3 regions of the Candidatus Pantoea symbiotica genome follow, and region 2 is predicted to be linked to each of the others. Evidence: predicted binding sites of a transcription regulator. Region 2 holds the regulator's gene; each other region holds the start of a gene.
What was found. The regulator CRP, encoded in region 2, controls carbon source genes, mostly activating them, when cyclic AMP is high. The targets are predictions, from matches to a motif close to ATGTGANNNNNNTCACAT.

Region 1 (9,886 bases), 360 kb from region 2:
CCGGTAAAGGCCACACCATTCAGGAAGTGCGCATCGTTAAAGGTTTGGCTAATCCCGATTTGGACGCAGCGGTGGGCGAAGATTTGGCACAGCAGTTGCGCGATGAGCTGGAGCTGGTGCAGGGCGCCTCGCACGAGTTCGATCAGGAGCTGTTCCTGAGCGGCGAACTCACGCCGGTGTTCTTCGGCACCGCGCTGGGTAACTTCGGCGTTGATCACATGCTGGATGGCCTGGTTTCCTGGGCGCCGCGCCCAATGCCACGCAACACCGACACGCGTCTGGTGGAAGCGAAAGAAGAGAAATTCAGCGGCTTCGTGTTTAAGATCCAGGCAAACATGGACCCGAAACACCGCGACCGCGTGGCCTTTATGCGTGTGGTATCTGGTAAGTACGAAAAAGGCATGAAGCTGCGTCAGGTGCGTACCGGCAAAGACGTGGTGATTTCCGATGCACTGACCTTTATGGCCGGTGACCGCTCGCACGTGGAAGAAGCCTATCCGGGCGACATCATTGGTCTGCACAACCACGGCACCATTCAGATTGGCGACACCTTTACGCAAGGTGAAAACATGAAGTTCACCGGCATTCCGAACTTCGCGCCAGAGCTGTTCCGTCGTATTCGCCTGCGCGATCCGCTGAAGCAGAAACAGCTGCTGAAAGGGCTGGTTCAGCTGTCGGAAGAGGGCGCGGTGCAGGTGTTCCGTCCGGTGCATAACAACGATCTGATTGTGGGCGCGGTTGGTGTGCTGCAGTTCGAAGTAGTCGTTGCGCGCCTGAAAAGCGAATACAACGTTGAGGCGATTTACGAAGCCATTAACGTCTCAACCGCTCGCTGGGTTGAGTGTGATGACGCGAAAAAATTCGACGATTTCCAGCGTAAAAACGAAGTGAACCTGGCGCTCGATGGCGGTGATAACCTCACGTATATCGCGCCGACCATGGTAAACCTCAACATCACCCAGGAACGCTATCCTGACGTGCGATTCCGCAAAACGCGCGAGCACTAATCGGCGTTGCCAGCAGGGCCTGTGATTTTCACTGGCCCTGTTTTATTTGTTACAGACTCCTCCTAATTCCGCTGTTTTTTTCTCTTTTTGGCGATATATCAACCACAAGAGCCAGCAAAAGCTGTAATCCCTACTACTATTATCCTGTCGGACGAGAAAAGAGACCTTTCGGGTTTCATTACGTCCAGTAACTCAGCAACGCCGTTCGTTGCTGGCGCATCCGCGATAACGGATGAGTTAACTGATAGAAGGATGATATCGATGAATAAGACTAAGATTGCCAAAACCCTGATTGCTGCCCTGGCCGGTTCTGCTCTGCTGAGCGGTGCGGTGTTTGCAGATGAATCACTGTCGCAGAAAGCACAGCAAACCTCCGACAGCGCGGGTGCGAAGATCGATAGCTCTATGAAAAAAGTCGATGGTTATATGGATGACAGCGGCATCACTGCTAAAGCCAAAGCGGCGCTGGTGGATAATGAAGCGATTAAAAGCACGGATATCTCCGTCAAAACGCATGATGGCGTGGTGACACTGAGCGGCTTTGTAGCTTCTCAGGATCAGGCTGAAAAAGCCGTCGCGCTGGTGCAGAAAGTCGAAGGTGTGAAATCCGTCAGCGACAAACTACACGTTAAAGACAGCAAAAATGCTTCTCTGAAAGGTTATGCGGGCGATACCGCAACCACCAGCGAAATTAAAGCTAAGCTGTTAGCAGATGACATCGTGCCATCACGCAACGTTAAGGTGGAAACCACCGACGGCGTGGTGCAGTTATCAGGGGAAGTGGCGAACCAGGCACAGTCCGATCGTGCTGAGAAAATCGCCAAAGCCATTGAAGGCGTGAAAAGCGTGAAGAATGACCTGAAGGTGAAATCTTAACGCGAGCGACTCGGCACCTGCTGGTGCCGTTTCGTAATAAAAACAAAGGTGTAAATAAGCAGTTCGATTTTCACAATGGTAAAGGAGAGGCTTATGTTTCGTTGGGGTATTATCTTTCTGGTCATCGCTCTGATTGCTGCAGCATTAGGTTTCGGCGGTCTGGCGGGTACGGCAGCATGGGCAGCTAAAATTGTCTTCATTGTCGGTATTATTCTGTTCCTCGTGAGCCTGTTTACCGGGCGCAAACGACCCTGACTACTTGCGTCTCAATAGACGCTAACCCGCGAGTCACCTAAAGCGGAGACCGGTCATTTGCGGCATACTATGAAGCCGCAACGATTGCAGAAGCAATTGGTCAGGGAACGACAATGACTGGTTCTCCGGGATGCTGCTTCGGCGACTCCCTCAGAGCAAGCAACACTGAGGGACATCCATTGGGAACACGTATTCCGTTGACGTTAGGTTCACTTGAACCGCTAGCTTTAACCCCTTTCAAATCCAGTAAAATCGCCTTGGTGTGCGAAGGCGGCGGTCAGCGCGGCATCTTTACCGCAGGCGTGCTGGATGAGTTTCAACGCGCAGGCTTCAATCCCTTTCAACTGTTACTCGGCACCTCGGCCGGGGCGCAAAACTTGTCGGCGTTTGTCTGTGGCCAGTCTGGCTACGCGCGACGCGTGATCTCGCGTTACACCACCAGCAAATTATTCTTCGATCCGCTACGATTCGTGCGCGGCGGGCATCTTATCGATCTCGATTGGCTGATCGACATCACCAAACAGGAATTTCCGCTGGCGCTCAATACCGCCGAAGGGCTGTTTGCCAAAGGCAGCGAATTCTATATGTGCGCCTGCCGCAGCGACGATTACCGCGCTGAGTACTTCAATCCGATTAGCTCCAACTGGCATGACATCCTGAAAGCGTCCAGCGCGATTCCCGGTTTTTACCGCAGCGGCGTGCAGATGGACGGCGTGAGCTATCTGGATGGCGGCATCAGCGATGCAATCCCGGTGCGCGAAGCCGCACGCCGCGGCGCGGATACCATCGTAGTGATCCGCACCGTGCCGTCGCAGGTGTCATACACGCCGAAGTGGTTCAAACGCATGGAGCGCTTTTTGTCTGACAGCGCCTTGCAGCCGATGATCAACATCCTGCATCAGCATGAAGAGAGCTATCGCGAGATTCAGCAGTTCATTGAGCAACCGCCGGATAACCTGCGCATCATCGAAATCTGTCCGCCTAAACCGCTGGCGAGCATGGCGCTCGGCAGCCGCTTGTCATCGCTGAATCAGGATTACCATTTAGGCCGCCGCAGCGGGCGCTATTTCCTCGCCACGCTCGGTCAATGGCTGAGTGATGCCGAGCCGTTGGTACGTTCAACCACGGTCACGCCGCCCGCCGCTGTGGCGAATTCACCCGACAACCGCCCACTGATTACGCCCGCGCTGGCGGAAAACGATGCGGATTATGATAAAGGCTCGCTGGCATGAAGTTTATCGATACGCACTGCCACTTCGATTTCCCGCCGTTCGTTGATGATGCAGACGCCAGCATTGCGCGCGCTGCGCAGGCGGGCGTGGAACGCATCATTGTACCGAGCGTGGATGCCAGCCGTTTCGCGCGGGTGACGCAACTGGCGCAGCAGCATCCGGCGCTGTATGCCGCGCTGGGCCTGCATCCAATCAACATTGCTGAGCATCAGGAAGATGCACATCTTGATGAGTTAGAGCGCTGGTTGAAAAAGCCGGATAGCAAGCGGGTGGCTATCGGCGAGATCGGTCTCGATCTCTATATGGACGATGCGCAATTCGCCAAACAGACGCGGCTGCTCGATAAGCAACTCAAGCTGGCGAAGCAATACGATCTGCCAGTGATCCTGCACTCGCGTCGCACCCACGATCAGCTGGCGCTGCACTTACGTCGTCACGATCTGCCGCGCCGTGGCGTGGTACATGGCTTTGCTGGCAGCCAGCAGCAGGCGGAGCGCTTTATTCAACTCGGCTATGCGATTGGCGTGGGCGGCACCATCACCTATGAACGCGCCAGTAAAACCCGCAACACCATCGCCAGCCTGCCGCTTAGTGCGTTATTACTGGAAACCGACGCGCCCGATATGCCGCTGCAAGGTTTTCAGGGCCAGCCCAATCGTCCGGAGCGGGCGCGCAATGTGTTTGACGTGTTGTGCCAGTTACGCAGTGAATCCCCCGAAGTGATTGCCGACGCGCTGTGGCATAACAGCCAGCAGCTGTTCGCCTTGCCTGCCTGATTCTCCCCCGACAGATTCTGCATTTACGCTGCCTTACGCCTGATTAGCTACATTGATAAAGCTGAGAGTACACTTTTGCGCCCATTTTTGTGATAATAATAACAACGGCCATCGCGGCGCATTTCGGCCTGACTGGTGGTTATTTGTGATTCACATCACTAAATAACTGTATTTAAATGACAGGTTTTCTTTTTCGTGTGACATGAAGCGCAATTCATCGTCACGGTAGTTGTTAGAATTGTCACATTCCCCGGTGGGTTGTGCCCGCCGATCTGAATTTTGGAGAGCATCATGACCGACCTGAAAGCAGCAGCACAGCGCGCATTGCAACTGATGGATTTAACCACCCTGAACGAAGATGACACCGACGAGAAAGTGATCGCGCTGTGCCGTCAGGCGAAATCCCCAGCCGGTAATACCGCTGCCATCTGCATCTATCCGCGTTTCATCCCGGCAGCACGTAAAGCGCTGCGCGAGCAGGGCACGCCGGAAATCCGCATCGCCACCGTCACCAACTTCCCGCACGGCAACGATGACCTTGAGATCGCGCTGGCTGAAACCCGCGCGGCCATCGCCTACGGCGCTGACGAAGTGGACGTGGTGTTCCCGTATCGTGCGCTGATTGCTGGCAACCGTGACATCGGTTTCGAGCTGGTGAAAGCCTGTAAAGAAGCCTGCGCACAGGCAAACGTGCTGCTGAAAGTGATCATCGAAAGCGGCGAGTTGAAAGACGAAGCGCTGATTCGTGCTGCATCGGAAATCGCTATTGATGCGGGCGCAGACTTCATCAAAACCTCAACCGGTAAAGTGCCGGTCAACGCGACGCCAGAAGTGGCAGCGATCATGATGCAAGTGATCCGCGATAAAGGCGTGAAGCAGCAAGTTGGTTTCAAACCGGCCGGCGGCGTGCGCACTGCGGAAGACGCGGCACTGTATCTGAAGCTGGCGGACGACCTGCTGGGTGAAGGCTGGGCGGATGCGCGTCATTTCCGCTTTGGCGCTTCCAGCCTGCTGGCAAGCCTGCTGAATACGCTGGGCCACGAAACCGCGACCAGCAAAGCGGGTTATTAAGTTCATATCGATGTTCGTAGGGTCGCCATTTATGGCGACCTCTCTATTCCGGGGAGGCAACCGTGTTCCTGCCACAAGAAATTATTCGTAAAAAACGCGACGGCCAGGCGCTGAGTGAAGCGGAGATCCGCTTCTTTATCAACGGCGTGCGCGACAACAGCGTTTCAGAAGGTCAAATTGCCGCGCTGGCGATGACCATCTATTTCCATGATATGACGCTCGACGAGCGCGTGGCGTTGACCATGGCGATGCGCGACTCCGGCACGGTGCTGAACTGGAAATCGCTCAATCTCAACGGCCCGATTGTTGATAAGCACTCCACCGGCGGCGTTGGCGATGTCACTTCGCTGATGCTCGGCCCGATGGTGGCAGCATGCGGCGGTTATGTGCCGATGATCTCCGGGCGCGGCCTTGGCCACACCGGCGGCACGCTGGATAAACTGGAAGCGATTCCGGGCTTCGATATCTTCCCGAGCGACGATCGTTTCCGCCAGATTATTAAAGACGTCGGCATCGCGATTATTGGCCAGACCAACTCGCTGGCACCGGCCGACAAACGTTTCTACGCCACGCGTGATATCACCGCCACCGTGGATTCCATTCCGCTGATCACCGCGTCGATCCTCGCCAAAAAGCTGGCAGAAGGATTGGATGCGCTGGTGATGGATGTCAAAGTGGGTTCCGGCGCCTTTATGCCGACCTTCGAAGCCTCAGAAAATCTGGCGCAGGCGATTGTTGGCGTGGCGAACGGCGCAGGCTGCAAAACTACTGCTCTTCTCACCGACATGAATCAGGTGCTGGCTTCTACTGCGGGTAACGCGCTCGAAGTGCGTGAAGCGGTGCAGTTCCTGACCGGCGAAGCGCGCAATCCGCGTCTACTGGAAGTGACAATGGCGCTGTGCTCGGAAATGTTGATCTCCGGCAAACTGGCTGAAAACGACGCCGATGCACGCAAAAAACTGCAGCAGGTGCTGGATAACGGCAAAGCCGCTGACGTATTTGCCCGCATGGTGGCGGCGCAAAATGGTCCGGTCGATTTCATCGAGCGCATGGACAGCTATTTGCCAGCGCCAACGCTGAGCAAAGCGGTGTACGCCGATGGTGCTGGCATTGTCAGCGCAATGGATACGCGTGCGCTTGGCATGGCGGTGGTTGCGCTCGGTGGAGGCCGTCAGCGTGCCAGCGACAGCATTGATTACAGCGTGGGCCTGAGCGACATGACCACGCTCGGTACGCAGATCGACGCGCAGCGTCCGCTGGCGATTATCCACGCCGCGTCGGAAGCGCAGTGGCAACAGGCCGCTGCCGCCGTTAAAGCGGCTATCACGCTGAGCGATACTGCGCCAGCGATCACGCCGGTGGTTTATCGTCGCATCAGCGAATAACTGGCGCTTCTTCGTGCCAGGCAGCGGCCGTTCGGGTATACTGATCTGATCGCTTTTTTTTGACTTGTCATCGCGCATTGCGCAGGAGACTTGCATGAAACGTGCTTTTATTATGGTTCTCGACTCCTTCGGGATCGGCTCCAGTAAAGACGCCGATAAATTCGGTGATGAAGGATCGGACACGCTCGGCCATATCGCCGAAGCCTGTTTCGAAGGCCGCGCCAATGAAGGTCGTGAAGGCCCGCTGCACTTACCTAACCTGACCAAACTGGGCCTCGGCAAAGCGGCTGAGCTCTCCACCGGTCGTTTCCCGCCAGGCCTCGATCCCAACGCGGAAATCATCGGTGCGTACGCTTACGCCAGCGAATTGTCGTCCGGTAAAGATACGCCGTCGGGCCACTGGGAAATCGCCGGCGTGCCGGTGCTGTTTGATTGGGGCTACTTCAGCGACAAAGAGAATAGCTTCCCGCAGGAGCTGCTGGATGTTCTGGTGAAACGTGCCGATTTGCCGGGATATCTCGGTAATTGTCACTCATCGGGCACGGTAATCCTCGACCAGCTCGGCGAAGAGCACATGAAATCCGGCAAGCCGATTTTCTACACCTCGGCGGATTCGGTGTTCCAGATTGCCTGCCACGAAGAGACCTTTGGCCTCGATCGCCTGTACGAGCTGTGCGAAATCGCCCGTGAAGAGCTGACCAATGGCGGCTACAACATCGGCCGCGTGATTGCGCGTCCGTTCGTCGGCGACAAAGCGGGCAACTTCGAGCGCACCGGCAACCGTCACGATCTGGCAGTGGAACCGCCAGCGCCGACCATGCTGAAAAAACTGGTCGATGAGAAGGGCGGTGAAGTGATTTCGGTGGGTAAAATCGCCGACATTTATGCTGAGCAGGGCATCACGCAGAAAGTTAAAGCCACCGGCTTAGACGCGCTGTTCAACGCCACCATCGAGCAGATGAAGAAAGCGCCAGATACCTCGATTGTGTTCACTAACTTCGTTGATTTTGACTCAACGTGGGGACATCGTCGCGATATCGCCGGTTATGCGGGCGGGTTGGAGTTCTTCGATCGTCGCTTGCCAGAGCTGATGGAGTTGGTGAAAGAGGGGGACATTCTGATCCTCACCGCCGATCACGGCTGCGATCCAAGCTGGAAAGGTACTGAACACACGCGTGAGCACATCCCAATTCTGATCTACGGCCCGAATGTGAAGCCAGGATCGCTGGGATACCGCGATACCTTCGCAGATATCGGCCAGACCATCGCAAAATATTTCGGCCTGTCCAGCATGGACTACGGCAAGAGCATGCTGTAAAACAGCGCCCCAAATTTAATAAGGAAAATAACCATGGCAACGCCTCATATTAATGCAGAAATGGGTGATTTCGCGGACGTCGTACTGATGCCGGGCGATCCGCTGCGCGCTAAGCACATCGCTGAAACCTTCCTTGAAGATGTGGTGGAAGTGAACAACGTGCGCGGCATGCTGGGTTACACCGGGACTTATAAAGGCCGCAAAATTTCGGTGATGGGTCACGGCATGGGCATTCCATCCTGCTCGATCTACACCAAAGAGCTGATCACCGATTTCGGCGTGAAGAAGATCATCCGTGTCGGTTCTTGCGGCGCGGTGCGCGCAGACGTGAAACTGCGCGACGTGGTAATTGGTATGGGTGCCTGCACCGATTCCAAAGTGAACCGCATGCGCTTCAAGGATCACGACTTCGCCGCGATTGCGGACTTCGACATGGTGCGTAACGCGGTTGACGCCGCCAAAGCGCTGGGCGTTGATGCGCGCGTGGGTAACATCTTCTCGGCCGATCTGTTCTATACGCCAGATCCGCAGATGTTCGACGTGATGGAGAAGTACGGCATTCTCGGCGTGGAAATGGAAGCGGCGGGTATTTACGGCGTGGCAGCAGAGTTTGGTGCCAAAGCGCTGACCATCTGTACTGTGTCGGATCACATCCGCACCCACGAGCAGACCACCGCGGCTGAGCGTCAGACCACCTTCAACGATATGATTAAGATCGCGCTGGAGTCAGTGCTGCTGGGCGATTAATCACTGCGTTAAACCAGGTCGGCATAAATGCCGACCCTACATTCGTCGTAGGGGCGCCATTAATGGCGACCTGGCTTCCCCCCGTAAACATCTGACACACTTTTACCCAGGCTTGTGCATCTTCGTGCTGGCTCTAAAGCAATCTCTGCTTATCATTAGCGTGATAACAAAGAGACTAAGCCCACCTGATGAATTTCCGTAATTTCGAAGCAGAAGAAAAGCTGTTTGCCCGCCGTGCGATTGTCGCTTTTGCCCTGGTTGTCATCTGCTTTACCATTTTAGGCATCAACCTGTATCGCCTGCAGGTCGATCAGCATAGCTATTACCAGACGCGTTCCAACGAGAACGACATCAAAATGATCCCCATCGCGCCCACGCGCGGGCTGATCTTTGATCGCAACGGTATTCCGCTGGTGCGCAACGTTAGCTGGTACGACATTCACATCACGCCGTACAAAATCGACAACATGCAGGAGACGCTGAAGGAGCTGACACCGATTGTCGATCTCACACCGGAAGAGATTGAAACCTTCGAGCACGAGCTCAAACAGAACAGCCGCTACAAACCGGTTGAACTGAAAGCGGAACTGACTGACGAAGAAGTGGCGCGTTTCGCCGTCAATCAATTCCGCTTTACCGGCGTTACCGTCGATACCTATCAGGACCGCGAATATCCTTACGGTGCCGACCTGGCGCACGTGCTCGGCTACGTTTCTAAAATCAACGATAACGACTACAAACGCCTGAATGCAGAAGGCGTTGGCGAGAACTACGCGGCGGACCACAACATCGGTAAGCAAGGCATTGAAGGCTATTACGAATCGCTGCTGCACGGCAAAACCGGCTATCAGGAAGTGGAAGTGGATAACCACGGCCGCATCGTGCGCGTACTTAAAGAAGTGCCGCCGGTGGCCGGTCAGAACATCACGCTGACGCTCGATCTGCATTTGCAGCAGTATGTCGAGAGCCAACTGGCCGGGCAACGTGCGGCGGCGCTGATTGAAGATCCGCACGACGGCAGCGTGCTGGCGATGGTTTCCGCGCCGAGCTACGATCCCAACCCGTTCGTCAAAGGCATCAGCTACAAAGCCTATAAAACCCTGCTGCAGGATAAAGACCTGCCGCTGATCAACCGCGTCACCCAAGGCTTGTATCCGCCGGCGTCCACAGTAAAACCTTATATGGCGATGTCGGCGCTGCTGACCAAAGTTATCACGCC
Region 2 (9,886 bases):
CGGCAAAGCAAAAAATTGCTGCTTATACTTAGGGCTCACTGCTTGCCGGAGGCGCTATGACCAGCAAACTCACCGAGAAACAGAAAGCCACCTTGTGGCAGCAGCGCCGTGCTGCGAGCTATCAAGCCAGCTGCCGACTGGCCGGTTACACGTCCAGTGAGCCGCTCATCGAGGCCGAACACGCCGAAGAACGCCTGGCGTCACTGAGGAGGCAATATGGCGGATAACAGCTTAGCGGTACGCGATCCCTATCTGTGGCACAACGACAGCGTGCTGAAGAATCGTCTCGATATTCATGATGAAGCCCAGCTGCGCAAAGCGGAACTGGCGTTCAGCACCGCGCGCCTGGCGACGTTAGAACTCGGCCAGCGCAGCATCGGTTTGCCACGTCTCTGCCACATTCATCGCACGCTGTTTCAGGATCTCTACAGCTGGGCGGGAGAATTGCGCACCATCGACATCTGGCGCGATGAAACGCCGTATTGTCATTGCGAGTACATTGAGAAAGAGGGCAACACGCTGATGCAGGCGCTGGAGGAAGAGCGCGGCCTGGCTGACCTTGAGCAGGAAGTTTTCGTGGCGCGTATCGCGCATTACTACTGTGAGATCTTCGTACTGCACCCGTTCCGCGCCGGCAATGGCCGCGCACAGCGCATCTTCTTTGAGCAGCTCGCGCTGCATGCCGGTTATCAGCTTGCGTGGGAAACGCTCGAACGCGATAAATGGCGCGCCGCAATTTCGGCTGGCGTTGCGGGCGATCTGGCGCCGCTTACCGCGCAGTTTGCGAAAGTGGTGAGCCCGGCGAACTAAAATGGGTAGAATAGCGCCGCTTTTACTGGCCTGAGGGCGCTATGCTGCTGCTAATCGATAACTACGACTCCTTTACCTGGAATCTCTACCAGTACTTTTGCGAACTGGGCGCGGAGGTGCGCGTGGTGCGCAATGACGCCATTACGCTGGATGAGATGGCAGCGCTGCCGCTGACGCATCTGGTAATTTCGCCGGGCCCGTGTACGCCGGATCAGTCTGGCATCTCGCTCGCGGCGATTCGCCATTTCGCCGGACGCGTGCCGATCCTCGGCGTTTGCCTTGGGCATCAGGCGATTGCGCAAGCTTACGGTGCGCAAGTGGTGCGCGCGCGGCAGGTGATGCATGGCAAAACCTCGCTGATCCAGCACACTAATCAAGGTGTGTTTCGCGATCTGAATAATCCGCTTACCGTGACGCGCTATCACTCATTGATTGTGGCGCGCGATACGCTGCCTGCTGAGTTTGAAGTCACCGCGTGGACCCTGCGCGACGGCCAGCCGGATGAGATCATGGGTTTCCGCCATCGCACTTTGTCGTTGGAAGGCGTGCAGTTCCATCCGGAAAGCATCCTCAGTGAGCAAGGGCATCAGCTGCTGGCTAATTTCCTCAACGCGTAACTTATGTTTGCCTTCGTGTGATTTTTTATGCATATTTTGTGATTATATTTTCACATCAGCTCAACAAATAACCCGATGAGGTCGTCAATGGCAGCGGAAAAACTAGCGGTAACCCGGGAAACGTTCGATAACGTTATTTTGCCTGTTTATGCACCTGCGCAGTTTGTGCCGGTAAAAGGTAAAGGCAGCCGAGTGTGGGATCAGCAGGGCAAAGAGTATATCGATTTCTCTGGCGGTATCGCGGTGACTGCATTGGGCCATTGTCATCCGGCGCTGGTAGAAACGCTGAAAGCGCAGGGCGAAACCTTGTGGCACACCAGCAACGTGTTCACCAACGAACCGGCGCTGCGTCTGGCGAGTAAATTGATTGCCGCGACCTTTGCCGATCGGGTGTTTTTCGGTAACTCCGGCGCGGAAGCCAACGAAGCAGCATTCAAGCTGGCGCGTTATTATGCCTGCAAAAAACACAGCCCGTTCAAAAGCAAAATCATCGCCTTCCATAACGCCTTCCACGGCCGCACGCTGTTCACCGTGTCGGTTGGCGGCCAGCCGAAATACTCCGATGGCTTCGGTCCAAAACCGGCGGATATCGTGCATGTGCCGTTCAACGATCTCGATGCGGTGAAAGCGGTGATTGATGATCACACCTGCGCCATCGTGGTCGAGCCGATTCAGGGCGAAGGCGGCGTGATGCCGGCCACGCCAGAATTTATGCAAGGTCTGCGCGCGCTGTGCGATGAACACAATGCGCTGCTGGTGCTGGATGAAGTGCAGAGCGGCATGGGACGTAGCGGCAAACTGTTTGCGTATGAGCATTACGGTATCAAGCCCGATATTATTACCAGCGCGAAAGCGCTGGGCGGCGGTTTCCCGGTGAGCGCGATGTTGACCACCAACGAAATTGCCTCGGTGATGGCGCCGGGCGTTCACGGCACCACTTACGGCGGCAATCCGCTGGCCTGTGCCATCGCTGAAACTGCGCTGGATATCATCAATACGCCAGAAGTGCTGGAAGGTGTGGAAGCGCGTCGTCAGCAGTTTGTTGAAGCGCTGCAAGCCATCGACAGTAAATTCGATATCTTCAGCGAAATTCGTGGCAAAGGTCTGCTGATTGGTGCCGCGCTAAAGCCGCAGTTCGCCAGCAAGGCGCGTGACATCCTTAATGCTTCCGCCGCAGAAGGATTGATGATTCTCACCGCCGGTACCGACGTGATTCGTTTTGTACCTTCGCTGGTGATTGAACCTACCGATATCGCCGAAGGCATGACGCGTTTCGCCAGCGCGATTGAAAAGGTGCTGGCTGCTTAATCCGCTTTCGGACGTAACACCTTGAGCCAGCGACCATGATGCGGTCGCTGGCTCCACGCCAGCGAAGAGATGGTGTGCATCACGCTGAGATGCTGCAAAATCCGCTTCACATGCTGTTCGACAATCGTCACCGGCCCTTCATTCAGATTCTCCGGCGCTTCCAGAATATTGCTGTCGTTGCCCGGTCCGTCATACGCCAGCCGCTGCTGACAACGCTGCAGCGCGATTTCACAGGATTGCAGATAACGTTCCGCCAGCTTGGCCGTCAACATGGTGTGCTCACGCGCCAGAATCGTCATGGCGTTAATATGCTCGACGATGAACTGACTGTGCGTAACCCACATGCGCATATCTTTCAGATATTGCAGGTTAAAGCCCGGCTCGCTCGATGCCTGGTTCAATGAATTGAACAGCGCGTTGTGCGCCTGATTAACCTTCATGCGCTGATAAGCCAGTTTCTCCGGCGATTGTTCCGGGCCTAACAGCATTCGCAGCGCTTCCTGATAGGCTTCCAGCGCATCGTGCGCGTTCTTGCGCAGCAGTCCGCTTTGCCACTGCGGCCACAGCCAAATCATCCCGGCGAAGGCAATCAAACAGCCCATCAAGGTATCCATCATGCGCGGCAGCAGAAACTGTGCGCCGTTGAGCGACAGCAGTTGCAGCGAATACACCGCCGTGACGGTGAAGCCAATCATCGACCAGCCGTAATATTTCCGCGTGATCAGATAACTCGCCAGCGTGATCCCCAGCATAAACAGCAGCGTGATCGATTCCGGTACCGCCAGCCGTAATGAGGCGGCGGCGATCAGCAAACCGGCAAAGGTGCCCAGCGCACGGTGCTGGATGCGCACGCGCGTCGCGCTGTAACCGTTCTGGCTGACGAACATGATGGTCATCAGAATCCAGTAAGGTTTGGGGATGTTAAAGAACAGCGCCAGCGAGCTGCCAAACATCAGCATTACGGCGAAGCGTGCCGCGGTGCGTAACGCGGTGGATTTGAATGACAGATAACTGCGCAGCGCCGGCAACAGCGGCAAACGGCGCTGGCGATCGGCCATCAGGTCACGCGTGTAGAGCGGCTTCTGCGTGCGCAATACGCGGGCGATGCGGCTGAAGTGATACAGGCAGAAGTTACCGACCGGATTATCCGGATGCTGGCGCGCAATTTTCTCCAGCGCGCCGAGCTGTTTCTCCATGTGGAAACGGTCTGGCAGCTGATGGTAGAGAATCGCATCCGCCAGCACGCGCAGCCGCGCCGAGATGATTTTGGCGTTCCAGCGAATCACCGCTTCGGCGTGGCTCTCTTCAACCAGCTTCTGCACCTCTTCCGGCTGATGCAAACTCACCGAGATGTGTTCCTGTAAATCCAGCGCCACCTGGAAAGCGCGCGTCAGGCGTTTGTGGCTGTTATCGCGGCTGGCCGACAGCATATGCATTTGCTGGTAACAGGTGGTGATGAGATCGACCGCCTTTTGCTGACGTGCCAGCAGCGGCGGCAGCGCTTTTTCCGGATCGGTCAGCTGCGTCAGTAAGGTGTATTTGGCATCGCAATAATCCGCCAGTTCGCGGAACAGCAGGCTAAGCGATTCGCGCATCGGCTGCTCTTTCCACAGCCAGAACCAGAACCAGTTGAATAAGCCGTACCACAGCGTGCCGCCAATGTAGAGCAACGGCGGCACCCACATCGGCATGCGTCCCACTAAGCTGAGCGTAAAGATAGCGGCGATGAGCGTTGCGGGCAGCAAGCGCGCATGCAGCGGACCGATTTCGCCGGTCACGCCAATCAGCAGCGGCAGCGCCAGCAAAATCAGCGGCAACGGAATCTGGTAAGCAGTAAGGATTTGCATCAGGAAACTGCCGGTGGCAAACAGCGAACCACCCACAATCAGGCGTTTGAAAAAGCGTTTGTGCGGCGTATCCAGCCCCGCCATGTTGCAGCAGGCCGGCACTAATGAGAACAGCAGACCTTTTTGCAGATCGCCAAACAGCCAGCCGAGAGCCACAGGCAGGCACAGCACCAGCGTTTGCCGCAGCGCATAGTTAACTTCGGGATGATAGATGATTCGACGCCACATCAGCTCATCGCAAATAGAAACGGCGCGATGTTGCCATCACGCCGTGGGTGAGAAGAAATTAGCGGGTGCCGTAAACGACGATGGTTTTACCGTGTGCGGAGATCAGGTTCTGATCTTCCAGCATTTTCAGGATACGACCCACGGTTTCGCGTGAGCAGCCCACGATCTGACCAATCTCCTGGCGGGTGATTTTGATTTGCATCCCGTCTGGGTGAGTCATCGCATCTGGCTGTTTGGCCAGATTTAGCAGCGTTTGCGCGATGCGTCCGGTTACATCGAGGAAGGCAAGGTTGCCCACTTTCTCAGATGTGACTTGCAGACGACGCGCCATTTGCGACGAAAGTCGCATTAAAATATCCGGGTTTACCTGAATCAGCTGACGGAATTTTTTGTATGAAATTTCAGCCACTTCGCAGGCAGACTTCGCACGTACCCAGGCACTACGTTCCTGGCCTTCTTCGAAAAGACCGAGTTCGCCGATGAAATCTCCCTGATTGAGGTAGGAGAGAATCATCTCTTTGCCTTCTTCATCTTTAATCAGTACCGCTACGGAACCTTTTACGATGTAGTACAGCGTTTCCGCTTTCTCACCCTGATGGATGAGCGTGCTTTTGGATGGATATTTGTGAATATGGCAATGGGACAGGAACCATTCGAGTGTAGGGTCTGTTTGCGGTTTGCCGAGAACCATTCGCTATTATCCTCTGTTGTAATCGTGCCCAAAATACAGGGGGCATTTTTCCCTGTCAGGCGGTTTAATCGTCGAGCGTTTCCAGTAAAGGAAAAATTATTCCGGGTGGACTCTTAAGCTACGCTTTTGATTCTTCCGGCCTTCGTCTGTGATGACGAAAATATTTTCAGCACTGTTTGTAGCACAGCTTTTGCGAGCTGTCTTGTGTTGTCTCGCTTCAGCAGAAGGGGGATTACTCTGGATTGCTGTTTGTCAGGTGAAAGCGTACTCTGGCGGCAAAACCGCCGCTTCAGGAGAGAGAATAATGCAGGCACGAGTGAAATGGGTGGAAGGTCTTACCTTTCTCGGAGAATCCTCATCTGGCCATCAGGTATTAATGGACGGTAATTCCGGTGATAAAGCGCCAAGTCCAATGGAGATGGTGCTGATGGCCGCAGGCGGCTGTAGCGCCATTGATGTGGTGTCGATCCTGCAAAAAGGGCGCAGCGATGTGGCCGATTGCGAAGTGAAACTCACCTCAGAACGCCGTGAAGAGGCGCCACGCATTTTTACCACCATCAACCTGCATTTTATTGTCAGCGGCAAAGCGTTGAGCGATAAAGCGGTTGCGCGCGCGGTTGACCTGTCGGCGGAAAAATATTGCTCGGTGGCGATCATGTTGGGTAAAGGCGTGGAAATTACCCACAGCTATGAGGTTGTCGAGTTGTAATCGGTCGTAGGGGAGGCATTCATGCCTCCCTTTTCACAGCCCGCACCAAACCTACTCAATTCGCTTCCCTTCAATCAGTCGCTGAACCAGCGGCAGCATAATCAGCTCCATCGCCAATCCCATTTTGCCGCCCGGCACCACCAGCGTATTGATGTGGGAAATAAACGATCCCTGAATCATCGCCAGTAGATAGGGGAACGCGATGCCTTCCAGACCGCGAAAATGAATCACCACGAAGCTTTCGTCGAGCGAGGGAATTTCGCGGGCGGCAAACGGGTTTGAGGTATCAACGGTCGGCACGCGCTGGAAGTTAATGTGGGTGCGCGAGAACTGCGGCGTGATGAAGTTAATGTAATCCTCCATCGAACGTACCACCGAATCCATCACCGCTTCGCGTGAATGGCCGCGCTCGCCGGTGTCACGCACCAACTTCTGAATCCACTCAAGGTTAACAATCGGCACCACGCCAACCAGCAGATCGACATGCTCCGCCACATTTTGCTGCTGCGTGACCACGCCGCCGTGCAAGCCTTCATAAAACAGCACATCGGTGTTTTCCGGCAGCGGCTGCCACGGCGTGAAAGTGCCCGGCACCTGATTCCACGGCACCGCTTCATCGTAGGTGTGCAGATATTTACGTGATTCGCCGAGGCCGGTTTGGCCGTAATGTTTAAACGTCTGCTCCAGCAGGCCGAAGTCGTTGGCTTCCGGGCCGAAGTAGCTGATGTGGCGACCGAGATCGCGCGCTTTGCGGATCGCCATGTCCATTTCCGGACGCGTGAAGCGATGGAAACTGTCGCCCTCGAGTTCCGCCGCATGCAGGTTCAGCTGCTGGAAAATCTTGCGGAAGGCGAGGCTGGTGGTGGTGGTTCCGGCGCCGCTGGAACCGGTGACGGCAATGATTGGATGCCTGGCTGACATAACAGAGCTCCCTGTGAGGTCCGGCGATGAGCATTGTTACCACGAATTGCCGCTGGGTGCATTAGCCGCGAAATTCACCCTTCGGCATAATATTGATCGATTCATGCAGTTCCGACCACACCAGCACTACGTCGCCGCGCTCCAGCTGGCGGCGCACATCGGCGACTTTTTGCAGCAAACTGCGTTCCTGCTCGCCGTAATCGGTGCCTTCGCGTAACACGAAGGTTTCAATCAGGTTTTCCAGCGTCTCCGCTTCGAGTTCTTGCCAGGGAATAATCACAATTACACATCCAGATAGGTTGAGAGCCAGTCGGGCACGCGCTGTTCCAGCCACATTTTCGGTTTAAGCAAGGTGCCGCCGACAAAGCCGACGTGGCCGCCTTGCTGCGTCAGCTGATACTGAATGGAAGCTGACAGCTGGTCAGGTTGCGGGATCACGGCATCGGTCATAAAGGGATCGTCTTGCGCATGAATGATCAGCAGCGGTTTGCGCACGCCGGTGAGCAGCGGCATCGCGCTGGCTCGTTGATAATAGTCGTTGGCGTCGATAAAACCGTGCGCACGTGCGGTTATCGCATCATCAAACTCGCGTAAGCGGCGGAAAGCGCGTAGCTGGCTGAGATCGACCGGCAGCGTGCCGGGCCAGGCGCGCAGTTTGCGCGTGGCGTTCTTTTTCAGCTGCGTCAGCAAATAGTGCTGATAGAAGCGCGAGAAGCCAACGTCCAGCTTGCCGCTGCACGGCTCCAGCGCCAGCGGCGCCGAGATGGCGATGGCGGCATCAATCGGCACATCGTGACCTTGCTGACCGAGCAGGCAAGCCAGCATGTTGCCGCCCAGCGAAACGCCGACAGCGGCGGTCGGTACGCTGCCCCATTCGCGTTGCAGCCAGTTAAGGAAGTAGGTGGCGTCTTCAGTTTCACCGGAGTGATAGATGCGCTTTAAGCGATTAGGCTCGCCGCTGCAGCCGCGAAAGTGCATCACCACCGCCAGCCAGCCGCGCGCCTGACACGCCTGCATCAGGCCGTGCGCATACGGGCTGCGAAAGCTGCCTTCCAGGCCGTGAAACATCACCATGCGCGGTTTATGACGCGCCTGCGCCGGATCTTCACTCCACGCTAAATCGACAAAATCGCCGTCCGGCAGGTCAAGACGCTGCCAGTGCGGACGCAACGTGACGCGGCGGCGCAGAATGCGCGGCAACAGCGTTTGTAGATGCGCGTTACTGAATCCGCGCAGTGGTTTAAAGCGCTCGCCGCTGGGGCGATCAAAATAGCTTGGGTAAAGGCTTGTCTGATGCATAAGTCGCTGATAGCTTCGATGGGTTGTTCGCTTTACTGGGTGAGGAGCACCCGAATATACATGGAACTGAGTCTTTTTTTATCAATGTTAGGTTTTCTTTGGGTCGCGGCCATCACGCCCGGGCCCAATAATATGTTACTTACCGCCTCGGGTGCTAATTTTGGCTTCCTGCGCACTATACCGCTGCTCATTGGTATCATGATTGGTATGCAAGTCATGTTGCTGATGGTGGCATTTGGTATCGGCGGTCTCATCCTGCTTTATCCTTCGCTGCATCTGATCCTGAAGATTGCCGGTAGCCTTTATCTGCTGTGGCTGGCGTGGAAAATCGCCAGCGCCGAGTATGAAAAGCTGGAAACCGATGATGTGACGGTAAAGCAAATGCCGTTCTGGCAAGGCGGCTTGCTGCAGCTAATCAACCCGAAAGCCTGGCTTATGGCGCTCGGTGCGGTGGCCAGCTTCAGCCTGGCGGGCAGCGAATATCTGCATTCGGTGCTGGCGATCAGCCTCGGCATGTTCATGGTAAATGTGATTTCCGGGGTGATCTGGATGGGCTTTGGCTCGCTGATTGGACGTCTGCTGCGAAGCCCACGCGCGTGGAAAATGTTCAATCTGGCGATGGGCTTGCTCACCGCTGCGTGCGTATTGCTGATTTGGCGCTGAGTTAACTGGAAGCGCGTTCAACGCGCTTCCACGGCAACACTTCATGGACCACCGACGAGTTGGGCTGGCGGATACGTTGCAGCAGCAGCTGTACGCTACGCACGCCCATGCGATTCATCGGCTGCTCAATCGTCGTCAGCGGTGGATTCAGGCTGCTGGTAAAGTTGATGCCATCAAATCCAACCACCGCTAAATCTTCCGGCACGCGCAAGCCCGCTTCCAGCGCTGCGTGTATTACGCCAACCGCCAGAACATCCGACACTGCAAACACCGCATCTGGTCGTTCCGGCTGCTTCAGCAATTCGCGCAAGGCCGCACTGCCCGACTCGCAGGTGACATTCTCGGCGTAGGCCACACCGCACCAGCTGAGCTCGAGTTGCTCCAGCGCCGCGCGATATCCCTCTTCACGCTTATGCGAATAGAGGTAGCGCATATCACAGTTGACCAGCGCAATACGGCGTCGGCCTTTGCTCGCCAGATAACGCACGGTTTCGAAAGCCGCTTCTTTATTATCAATCGCCACGCTTGAGGCGGCGATCGCCGGATCGTATTCGGCGCACTGCACCCAAGGCGCATCGCCAATCAATTCCTTTAGCTCCTGCAAACTGCTGGCGGCATCCATGGTGATCACGCCGTCGACCACTTTGCCGGTGAGCAGGGCGATGTAGGCCGCTTCGCGCCGCAGCTGCGATCCCGAGTTACACAGCAGAATATGGTAACCCTGCGCTTCCGCTTCGGCTTCAATGCCTTGAACCACGCGTGAGCAGAACGGATTGGTGATGTCAGGGATCAG
Region 3 (9,886 bases), 3.5 Mb from region 2:
CGGCATACACCAACAGAACGTCGGTAAACAGCATCCACAGTTCGACGTTAGGATCGGCGTTGGCCTGCGCAATCGAGGTGGAAAGGATGTCGGGCAGTTGCAGGCCGAGCATCAGGAACACCATGCCGTTGAACACGAACTCCAGCATCTGCCACACGCTGTTCGCACGCAGACGCATCGCCAGCGGTGCCTGGCGGATAATGCCAGAACGCGTGATGGTCATACCGGCGGCGACGGCGGCGAGGATGCCCGACACGCCAAGGTGTTCCGCAATCAGGTACGAGGCGAACGGTAACAGCAGCAGCAGCACGGTTTGTGTTGCCGGGTCATCACCGCTCCAGCGGCTCAGCAGACGCAGTGAGCGGCCATACAGCCAGCATATCGCCACACCAGCAACCAAACCGCCGACCGCCACTTTGAGAAACTCGACGCTGGCGCCGCCCCACGTGAACACCATGGTGCCCATCGCCACCGCGACGGCAAACTTCAGCGATACCAGACCCGATGCATCGTTCATCAGGGCTTCGCCCTGCACAATCGACATGATTTTTTTCGGGATGCGCCCTTCACCGACAATGCCGGACAGCGCCACGGCATCGGTTGGCGACAGCACCGCCGCCAGCGCAAAGGCGGGAATCAGCGGAATCCCCGGCACCAGCCAGTAAATCAGGTAGCCAATCCCGACCACGGTGATCAGCACCAGAACCAGCGCCAGCCCCATGATTTCGCGACCGTGATGCAGGAACTCGTTAATCGGCGTTTTCCAGCCATCCGCGAACAGCAGCGGTGGAATGAACAGCACAAGGAACAGCTCCGGATCAAAATCGACATGCAGGCCGAAGACTGGAAATGCGAGCAGTGCACCGGCGGCAATTTGTACCAGCGGCAGGGGAATTTGAAACGGCAGAATACGTGCCGCCACGCTGGAGAGTGAAACCACCAGCGTCATGATGAGAATAGTAAAGAAGATTTCCATGCTTTCCTTAGGCGAATCAATTTCATTAAAGCGATGTTGTTGCGTGGGAAAGTGTAAAACAAAACGCCGCACAGCGGGGCAACCCGATGTGCGGCGTGGGGCAGAAAGAGAATAATCTCGAAATTTATTCGCTTTAAAGTCAGATGGCCCAGCCACCGGCATAGAACGCCACCAGCGCGACAGCAATCACCACGGTGCCAACGTTCAGCTTGCGCCACTCGCCAGCAAACAAACGACCAATCACCAGTGAAGCGAAGCCGAGCATGATGCCAGTGACGATGTTGCAGGTCAGCACGATGAACACTGCGGTCAGCAAGCCGGACATCGCATCAACGAAGTCGTTGAAGTCGATTTTTGCCACGTTGCTCAGCATCAGCAGGCCAACGTACATCAATGCTGGTGCCGTCGCGTAAGCGGGAACCAGATAGGCCAGCGGTGACATAAACAGAATCACCAGGAACAGCAAACCCACCACAATCGCCGTCAGACCGGTTTTCCCGCCCGCCGCCGTTCCTGCCGCCGATTCGATGTAGACCGCAGCCGGCGAAGCGCCGACCAGACCAGCGAACAGGCTGCTGACGGAATCGGTGGTCAGCGCACGACCGCCGTTGATGATCTGCCCCTCTTTGTCCAGCAGATTCGCCTGCCCCGCTACCGCGCGAATGGTGCCGGTGGCATCAAAGACGGCGGTCATCACCAGCGCCAGCACGCTCGGCAGCACCACAGGTTGCAGCGCGCCCATGATATCAAGGCTAAACATCGCCGATTGCCCGTTGGCATCCTTCAGGCTCGGCATAGCGAACAGACCTTGATAGGTCACCGCCGGATCGAAAATCAGGCCAAGAATCGAGATGGTGATGATGGTCAGCAGAATGCCGCCCGGCACGCGGCGTTTTTCCAGACCGAAAATCGCTGCCAGGCCGACCAGCGACATGATCACCGGAAATGACGCGAACTGACCCAGCGCCACCGGCAAGCCCGCAGCCGGGTTTTTCACCACCAAACCAATACCGTCCGCGGCGATCAGTAGCAGGAACAAGCCGATACCGACACCGGTTCCGTGCGCCACGCCCATCGGCAAGTTACGCAGAATCCATGCGCGGATGCCGGTGACCGAAATCAGCGTGAACAGTAAGCCCATCAGGAACACTGCGCCAAGCGCCACCGGCACGCTAATGTGCTGGCCAAGCACCAGGCTGAAAGCGGTGAACGCGGTCAGTGAGATGGCGCAACCAATCGCCATTGGCAGGTTGGCCCACAAGCCCATGATAATCGAGCCAAAACTGGCGACTAAACAGGTGGCGACGAACACCGCCGTTGGCGAGAAGCCCGCTTTGCCCAGCATGCCGGGCACCACGATGACGGAATACACCATCGCCAGAAACGTTGTCAGACCCGCCAATACTTCCTGACGCACGCTGCTGCCGCGTGCAGAGATATTGAACCAGGCGTCCAGTTTTCCACTGGCCGGGCGCGATTCGCCAGACATAATTCTTCCTCAATATTTTTGTGATGTGAGTCGCCGCGCGGCGCACGTTTGCTGTTCCCTGATGGCGGATTTTTATGATGAAAATCCAGGCAAACGTTTACGTCGCCGCGTATTCCAGGCCGTAAAAGGGGACGCGGAAAAAAGGCAAACGATTATCTGGCGTTTGCCATGGGGTTTTCAACTACTAATCGCGGGCATGACAGGATAAATTCAGGCATCCGTCCCGTAGGGTCGCCATTCATGGCGACCTGGCTGAACTTAGCGGCTCAACTCAATCGCGCCACCCTGCTGGATCGCACGTTGCCAGGCAGCGCGCTGCTGCATGGTTTCCAGCCAGCGGGCGGTGGCGGGCGTATCGCGCAGTGAACCCCGCAACTGCAGCGCCAGCAGCGGGAAGCTCATCTGCACATCGGCGATGCTAAAACGTGAACCGGCAAAAAATGGATGCTGCGTGAGATGCTCTTCAATCACGCTGCCGTGCAAAGCCAGCTGCTTATTAAGCCAGGCTTTCTGAATCCCTTTACTCAGTGCGATGCCAGCCGGACGCAGCAGCCACGGCACCGGCTTTTTGCCAAACTGCGCAAACACCAGCTTCATTACCAGCAGCGGCATCAGCGATCCTTCCGCGTAATGCAGCCAGTAACGCGCCTGAATCTGTTCATCTTCATGACTCAACGCCAGCTGATGCTCGCTGTCGTATTTGAGTTGCAGGTATTCGAGAATCGCGCCTGACTCGGCAATCACGCGATTGCCGTCGGTAATCACCGGTGATTTCCCTAGCGGATGCACTTTCTTTAAGGAATCGGGGGCCAGCAGAGTGTTTTCACGTTGATAGCGTTTGATTTGGTAAGGCACCGCGAGCTCTTCCAGTAGCCATAACACGCGATGCGAGCGGGAGTTTTCCAGATGGTGAACGGTGATCATACGGTTTCCTTGCCGGTAAAAGTGTTCCGCCAAGTATAGTCGATCAGCGTTTTTGCTCGTCTTGTTCCGGATCGAGTAGCACCGCGCCCGAACCTTGCTCGCCCAGGCGGTCACCCGGATTGCGTAGCGGACAATCGCGCATCGATAAACAGCCGCAGCCAATGCAGCCATCCAGATCGTTACGCAAGCGCGTCAGGGTTTCGATGCGTTTATCCAGCTCCTCGCGCCAGTGTTGCGTCAGCGCGTCCCACTCATGCGTCGACATGCGCTTATTGGCCGGCACATGCGTCAGGCTGTCGCTCACCGTCGCCAGCGGAATACCGATACGTTGCGCAATTTTGATGATGGCCACGCGACGCAGCACGTCACGGCTGTAGCGGCGTTGATTGCCGCCGTTGCGCGAGCTGAAAATCAATCCTTTGGTCTCATAGAAGTGCAGCGCCGACACCGCCACGCCGCTGCGCTTCGCCACTTCGCCCGGCGTTAAAACCGGCTTCGGGTAATTGCGTTCTTTTTTCATTTAGGGCCTTTACCTCAAGTTAACTTGAGGAATTATACTCGCACCCCAGCAAAACTTCGAATTTCTCACCAGGCAAAAAACATCAGAAGGATGAGGCTATGATGCAACAGGAAATCATTCATTCGCTGTCCAACTGGATCGATCAGAATCTGGATAAAGCGCTGTCTATTGATGAAGTCGCGGCAAAATCAGGTTACTCAAAATGGCACCTGCAGCGTATGTTCCGTGCCGTCACGAAACAAACGCTGGGTGGCTATATTCGCGAACGTCGTCTGACGCTGGCCGCTGAAGCGCTGCGTCAAACTCAGCGTCCGGTGTTCGATATCGCGATGCAATACGGTTATGACTCGCAGCAGACCTTTTCGCGCGTGTTCCGCCGTCAGTTCTCGCAAACGCCAACCGCTTATCGTCACACTATGCGTCGTCAGGCGATGATTCAGCGTCCGCGCTTGCTCAGTTTTGACTGTGCAGACAACAACATGACCAGTTTTGCCCAGCGTACAACCGGCGAGTGCTGCCCGGTTAGCTAACCTTTTCTGCGCGCCCCTTGCGGGCGCACCTCGCTTTTCCTGCCTGCTTTTCCCTCCAGTTCGATAAAAATCTTTCTACCATACCAGGTATAAATTTTGTTCAAAATTTAAAATCGAGTGATATAATGTGAGCCAAGTCACACTTTCCTGTATTCAGTAAGACGGCCTGAAGGACTTCCCTGACCTTCCTTCTTCGCCGCCAGTGATGTCGATTGAATGTCGGGGATATCACTGATTCTAAGAGGTTTTTGCAGATGGCCACCTTAACCACCAGTCTGATTGTTATGCGCTGGGAACTCCTGAGTGCGGTAATGATGTTCTTCGCCAGCACCATGAAAATTCGACTGCGTCAGAACAGTCATCACGTGATGGCGCTGCTGTGCGGTGGCATTGGCGTGGGTATGTCCTGCTGGTTTGTCACTGGCCTGCTCGGTATCACGCTGAGCATGGAGAATCTGCATAACTTTATGGAAATCTCCAAAAACGCCTTTATTGAAGTGATGAGCCAGACGCCAACCGATTGGCCAATGCCTTAATCGCTGCCAATAAAAAACCCCGCCGAAGCGGGGTTTTTTATTTTGCTGTGTGATACTTAAATTTTCTTCAATACGGCCGGAATGGTCACTTCCGTCACCGTGATGCCCGGTATCTTCGTACCGCGACGATCCTGAATCCACATATCACCCATCATCTGATTGAGCCCGCGATCCAGACCGGTCACCAAACCCGCGCCTGGCGTAAAGGTCAACTCGCCGAAGTAGATCTGCTCTTTATCAATGTACCAATCCACGCGCACATAATCGAAATCACTCGCCAGCTTTTTACTCAACGCCAACGCGTGCTGCAACGAGGCCATTTGTGGCGTCACGTCCAGGCCGGTATCACGAATTTTGTGATACGCCTCGTTGAGGTTGTTGACGTAAAAGTTCATCGACAACAGCGGATTGCAGCGGTTGTAGATCACCTGCAACACATACTCAAAGCTGCCGTCGCGCTTGTTGAACATGTGGAACTTGTAATCAATCGGCGCCGATTTACCATCGCCAATGTACTGCTCCACCAGAATGCGTGGCTTGATGTAGCGATAGTGAATCTCACGCGCTTCGTTGGCGAAATCGGTCTTCAGCCAGCGATGGCAGTCGCTAATAATCTGCTGCTTCTTCAGCGCATCCGGCTCTTCCAGCAGAATCTCCACCATGTTAGAGGCGTGATTCGGCTTGATGACGGTATTTTTCCAGCTCGGCAGCGTGTGCAAAGAGCTTGGATCGCTGGTCTCGTACACCAGCGGGATCAGGTATTCGCTGCCCACTTTCTCGGCGATATATTCGCGCACCGAATACTTGTCCGATAGACGACCATACATCTGATAATCGCCATGGATGAATTTGCGGTACAGCACCTTCTCGTTAAACACTTTCGGCTCACGCAAATTGGGCAGTTTGCGGAACTTATGAAAATAGTAGATACGATCCTGGTATGCCCAGGGCATCTTCTTGATGAAGTACTGCACGCTTCTTCTGAGTTCATCTTTCAACTTGAGCATATCTGACCTCATTTGTAGGTTTTGTAGTTGAGTGAGGAAACCTGGATTTTTTGGATGACGCCGTTTTTGAAGAAGTAATTCATTACGGTAAGAGACAGCAATTCTGAGATGAAAACGCTCCATGCGGCACCCATGATGCCGTAGCCCTGGATCAGCCACCACGACAGCGGCAAGCTGATCACCATCAGGCAAACAATTTTCTTCAACAGATAATTAAACCCGCCTTCTTTGACCATGTAGCGATACGCTACGGTCCCCATCGCCGAAAAGCAGGTCGCTAACGACAACAACGTAATGAGACTTCCTGACTGTGTGTACTCGTGACCATATAAAGCGATGATGATTTTTTCGCCGTACATCGCGATCACCGCTAACAACAACAATGAAACACCCATGACATAACCATTAAGCCGTGCTGTCAGCTTGATGGCGGCTTCTCCACGCTCGCGGAAGATTTCCGAAAAGCAGGAAGTGATGATGGCGACCGGGATGAAAATCCAGGAAGCCGAAATGGTATTGGCGGCGGCGAACAGCCCGAGATCGCGCGCCGAGGCGATGCCCGCCAGGAACATCTGTGCCGCTTTCACCTGCACCGAGATAAAGATGCTGGAGATGGCCAGCGGTAATCCGGCGTACAGCAAATAGCGCAGATAGGTGTTGCGCTTATCCTGCGGCGGCGCCACGTCCTGATTTTCGCGGTAAAAGTTAAAACGCTTAATGACATACGGCACCAGCGTGACGGCGACAATCGATACGGTCAGCCACAGCGGATTGAGGTGCAGCCAGGCAATGGCAAAACTTAAGCTGAAGCCCAGCAGCAAACCGACAGAGTTGGCGATGGTATTCAGTCGCGACGCTAAGCGCGCATTGTTGTAGACACTGAAGGTGTCCTGCGTCACGAAAACCGAAGAGATAAACGAGGCCAGTGCAAAAGCGAGGAAGTTTTCCTGCATGTTGTACCAGACCCAAATCAAGACGGGCAGCGATGTCAGCAACAGCAAAACCATGCGCATGTTGCGCGCTACGGTCATCAGGCGCAGCCCTTTTGGCGCACTCTTACTGATACGTTTAAACAGGATGGTTTCCGTACCGAAAATCGCCACGGTCTGCACCATGGAAAATAGCGAGGTCGAAAACGCCATTTGGCCAAAGATGGTTGGACCAAAGGATTTTGCCACGTAGGAGGTCACAAATATGACGCCGAACACGGAGACGATCTTTTCAGACATCATCCAGGCGGCATTAGACATTACGCTCAATTTCATTGACTGATCCTTAGTATTACGAACTACAACAACTTTCGGTACAACGTCCTTGAAATGAATTAACAAGCGCTCAGTGGGCCTGACTTAATTTATTACCTTCAAACCAAACTGGTCCGAAAAATGAGACTCGCGTCAGCAATTAGGAATTATATTCAGGAAAATTCCGATTATATCCGGTGCGAAACTCGGTGGATGTAAACGATTTCAGCTTAAATTCTAAGCAAAGGTTTACTGGCACACCCTGACATTTCTGCAAGTGGTTTATGCCGATTTTCCAATGAATGTAGTATTTTTCTGCATTTGGGATGGAGAGAATTTATATCAAAAACCTAAAGCCAGGAAGGCGTTCAATGCCATTCGGAATAAAATAAGATTTATCCCATGATGATATTTCTTCTAAATATCTTAATTTAACCCTCGCAATTCAAATCGCGCACTTTAATACTGAATTAATAGTGTTTTTGCAGTGCCAGATATTAATACAGTAATTCTCATCCACTAATTGATAAGAAAGGTAATAGCATTTATGAGAAAGTCACGATATAGCGAAGAGCAAATCACAAATGCCATTAAAGCTTCTGAAACGGGAGTGAAAGTCAGGGAGATTTGTGAGGAGCTTGGCATTTCCGAGGCCACTTTCTATAGCTGGAAGAAGAAGTTTTCTGGGCTCTCTTCCGAGGAAGGTCGCAAAATCAAGGAGTTGGAAGATCAGCTTCTTAACCTCACGCGTGAACTGCAATCTCTGAGTTCCGATAAAGAGATGCTGCAAAGCGTATTGAAAAACTTCTTTACCACGAATGAAAAGCGTCAGGCGGTTAACTTTCTGCAAACGACATTCGACATAGGTACCCGTCGTAGCTGCCGTTTACTGGATATTAGCCGCAGCGTTTATCATTATCCTGCAGGAACAGATAATCGCTAACACCATTAAGGCCGATGTTATTTGACTTAATGCTGAGATTTGTTCTTACCAGAAGATATGAAGATCATTTAATACGGCGTTCACAACATAACAATTCGCTCCAATTTTTCCTGATGAATACCATCGCGGAATTGCTTCCTTTTTTGCGGTAAAATAGATTCACATCAGCAAAAGTCTCTCTATTCAAGCCATTCAAACGAAGTCCAATCTCATTTCGGTGAGATTGGCGCTTCAATTATTACTTTACCAACATTAATCATCAGCCCTGAATGCAGACAATTCTGTTAAGCATTAATGAACAACGCCGTGTAACCGCTCACACATAACCTCTGTTTTTAACTGGATCTACTCCTGGATTCATTCATCATTCGGTTGACGCGCGTAGACCATAATTTCTCATCTTGCCGCCAGGAATAATCCTGATAAGAAAGGTTATCGAGCCTAAACAATAACAGCCAAAAAGCGGGAGATAAGTTAAATTACCGCACCCTATTCATCGTTACGCTTAATGGTTTTTTGCCAACGGTTAATGGAATCTTTCTTAACAACGCCCTATTCCCTTAAGCAAAAAGTGGCTTTCGAGTGCCAATCTTCAGTGCCAAACGGCAATAAACGGTAGGTTAGATGCATGTTTTTCCGCCTTAACGCGCCGGTTTTTTCCGCTTTAGGGCCTGCTATAGCCAGGAAGAACGAGGATTTATGAAGGTTTAGTGCGCCTTAATACGGCCAAACACTGTCGCGCGGGACGCAGCGGCATGTCTGTTTATGACAAATCAGGGCTGAAAAAGCGGCTGAAATTAGCCGAAAAGTTATATCAACGGCCTGGTCAGCGTCAGAAAGCAGGATTAGATGCGTGAAAGGGGTTAGTCAAATTCTTAAAATACAGCGGAGTACGCTGCCGAAATGATTTTTCAGCAGCGCTCATTGATGACTTATACCGCTGTAATATGCGGCTGGGGTTTAATGCGCATCGCGTAGATTACGCCAACAATCAAACAGCCAATGCCGACCGCAGTTAACAGCGGCGGCCAGCTTTGTCGCCAAAGGAATGTCCACAGCAATCCGGCTAAGGTTTCGAACACAATCAGCGGCCCCATGATCACCGTCGGCACGCGTTGGCTGGCAGCATTCCAGCAGAGTGTGCCCAGCCATGAGCAAATCAGCCCGATACCTAACATTAATAATAGAAAGCGTTGCGGCTGCGGCCCGAAGGGCAGCGCAAACGCAGGTTGCTGCCAGTGGAGCTGCACGCAGACCAATAGATAGAACACCAATGCCAGCGGCAGCGTCACCAAACCTTGTGCCGTCGCCCAGCTGGAGGGCTTGTGTTGGGGATGCGCGCGTAACCATAGACCATTACGCAGCGGATACCATGTCCAGCATGCCACCGCCAGAACCGCTAACCCTAAACCGGTGAGATAGCGCGACCAATCAAAATCGGGACCTTGCGTCTGAAGTTCGGCGGCATTCACGCAAGCCAAGCCTGCGGCAATAATCAGCAAAGCCGGCGTCAATTTGCGCCACGGCAAGCGCCCCTCAAGATGGCCATAACAGAGATTAGCCGTCACGGTAATCACCACCGGCAAGGTGCCGATAATCATGGTCGAAATGGGCGCGCCGGTGCGTTGAATCGCGCTGGCGAGAAACGCGTAATAGAGTAAATTGCCAATCAGCGACAGCTTCAGCGCTTCAATCCAATCTTTGCGCGCCAGCTGAC

Region 1: deoC (deoxyribose-phosphate aldolase) is a predicted target of CRP. The motif match lies at 4,290-4,307, and genes of this name have one in related genera.
Region 3: ACXIZX_RS01165 (YjcB family protein) is a predicted target of CRP. The motif match lies at 4,565-4,582, and genes of this name have one in related genera.

The regions. Positions count from the first base shown of each region.
Region 1 is NZ_JBSZHR010000002.1:3,278,260-3,288,145, reverse strand. Features, by position in the region: gene prfC (peptide chain release factor 3) at 1-1,007, shown strand, start outside; gene osmY (molecular chaperone OsmY) at 1,269-1,883, shown strand; gene ACXIZX_RS15730 (DUF1328 domain-containing protein) at 1,977-2,138, shown strand; gene ACXIZX_RS15725 (patatin-like phospholipase family protein) at 2,318-3,370, shown strand; gene ACXIZX_RS15720 (TatD family hydrolase) at 3,367-4,146, shown strand; gene deoC (deoxyribose-phosphate aldolase) at 4,438-5,217, shown strand; gene deoA (thymidine phosphorylase) at 5,280-6,602, shown strand; gene deoB (phosphopentomutase) at 6,697-7,920, shown strand; gene deoD (purine-nucleoside phosphorylase) at 7,954-8,667, shown strand; gene mrdA (penicillin-binding protein 2) at 8,856-9,886, shown strand, end outside.
Region 2 is NZ_JBSZHR010000002.1:3,638,249-3,648,134, reverse strand. Features, by position in the region: gene ACXIZX_RS17660 (YhfG family protein) at 57-227, shown strand; gene ACXIZX_RS17655 (putative adenosine monophosphate-protein transferase Fic) at 217-810, shown strand; gene ACXIZX_RS17650 (aminodeoxychorismate synthase component II) at 852-1,427, shown strand; gene argD (bifunctional acetylornithine/succinyldiaminopimelate transaminase) at 1,515-2,735, shown strand; gene ACXIZX_RS17640 (YccS/YhfK family putative transporter) at 2,732-4,810, opposite strand; gene crp (cAMP-activated global transcriptional regulator CRP) at 4,869-5,501, opposite strand; gene ACXIZX_RS17630 (OsmC family protein) at 5,806-6,210, shown strand; gene ACXIZX_RS17625 (phosphoribulokinase) at 6,262-7,131, opposite strand; gene ACXIZX_RS17620 (YheU family protein) at 7,193-7,411, opposite strand; gene ACXIZX_RS17615 (hydrolase) at 7,414-8,430, opposite strand; gene ACXIZX_RS17610 (LysE family translocator) at 8,491-9,093, shown strand; gene ACXIZX_RS17605 (LacI family DNA-binding transcriptional regulator) at 9,095-9,886, opposite strand, start outside.
Region 3 is NZ_JBSZHR010000002.1:103,898-113,783, reverse strand. Features, by position in the region: gene ACXIZX_RS01190 (Na+/H+ antiporter) at 1-976, opposite strand, end outside; gene ACXIZX_RS01185 (NCS2 family permease) at 1,116-2,465, opposite strand; gene ACXIZX_RS01180 (glutathione S-transferase family protein) at 2,724-3,389, opposite strand; gene soxR (redox-sensitive transcriptional activator SoxR) at 3,433-3,909, opposite strand; gene soxS (superoxide response transcriptional regulator SoxS) at 4,008-4,439, shown strand; gene ACXIZX_RS01165 (YjcB family protein) at 4,694-4,975, shown strand; gene ACXIZX_RS01160 (ATP-grasp fold amidoligase family protein) at 5,032-5,982, opposite strand; gene ACXIZX_RS01155 (oligosaccharide flippase family protein) at 5,991-7,247, opposite strand; gene ACXIZX_RS01150 (IS3 family transposase) at 7,774-8,169, shown strand; gene ACXIZX_RS01145 (DMT family transporter) at 9,102-9,886, opposite strand, start outside.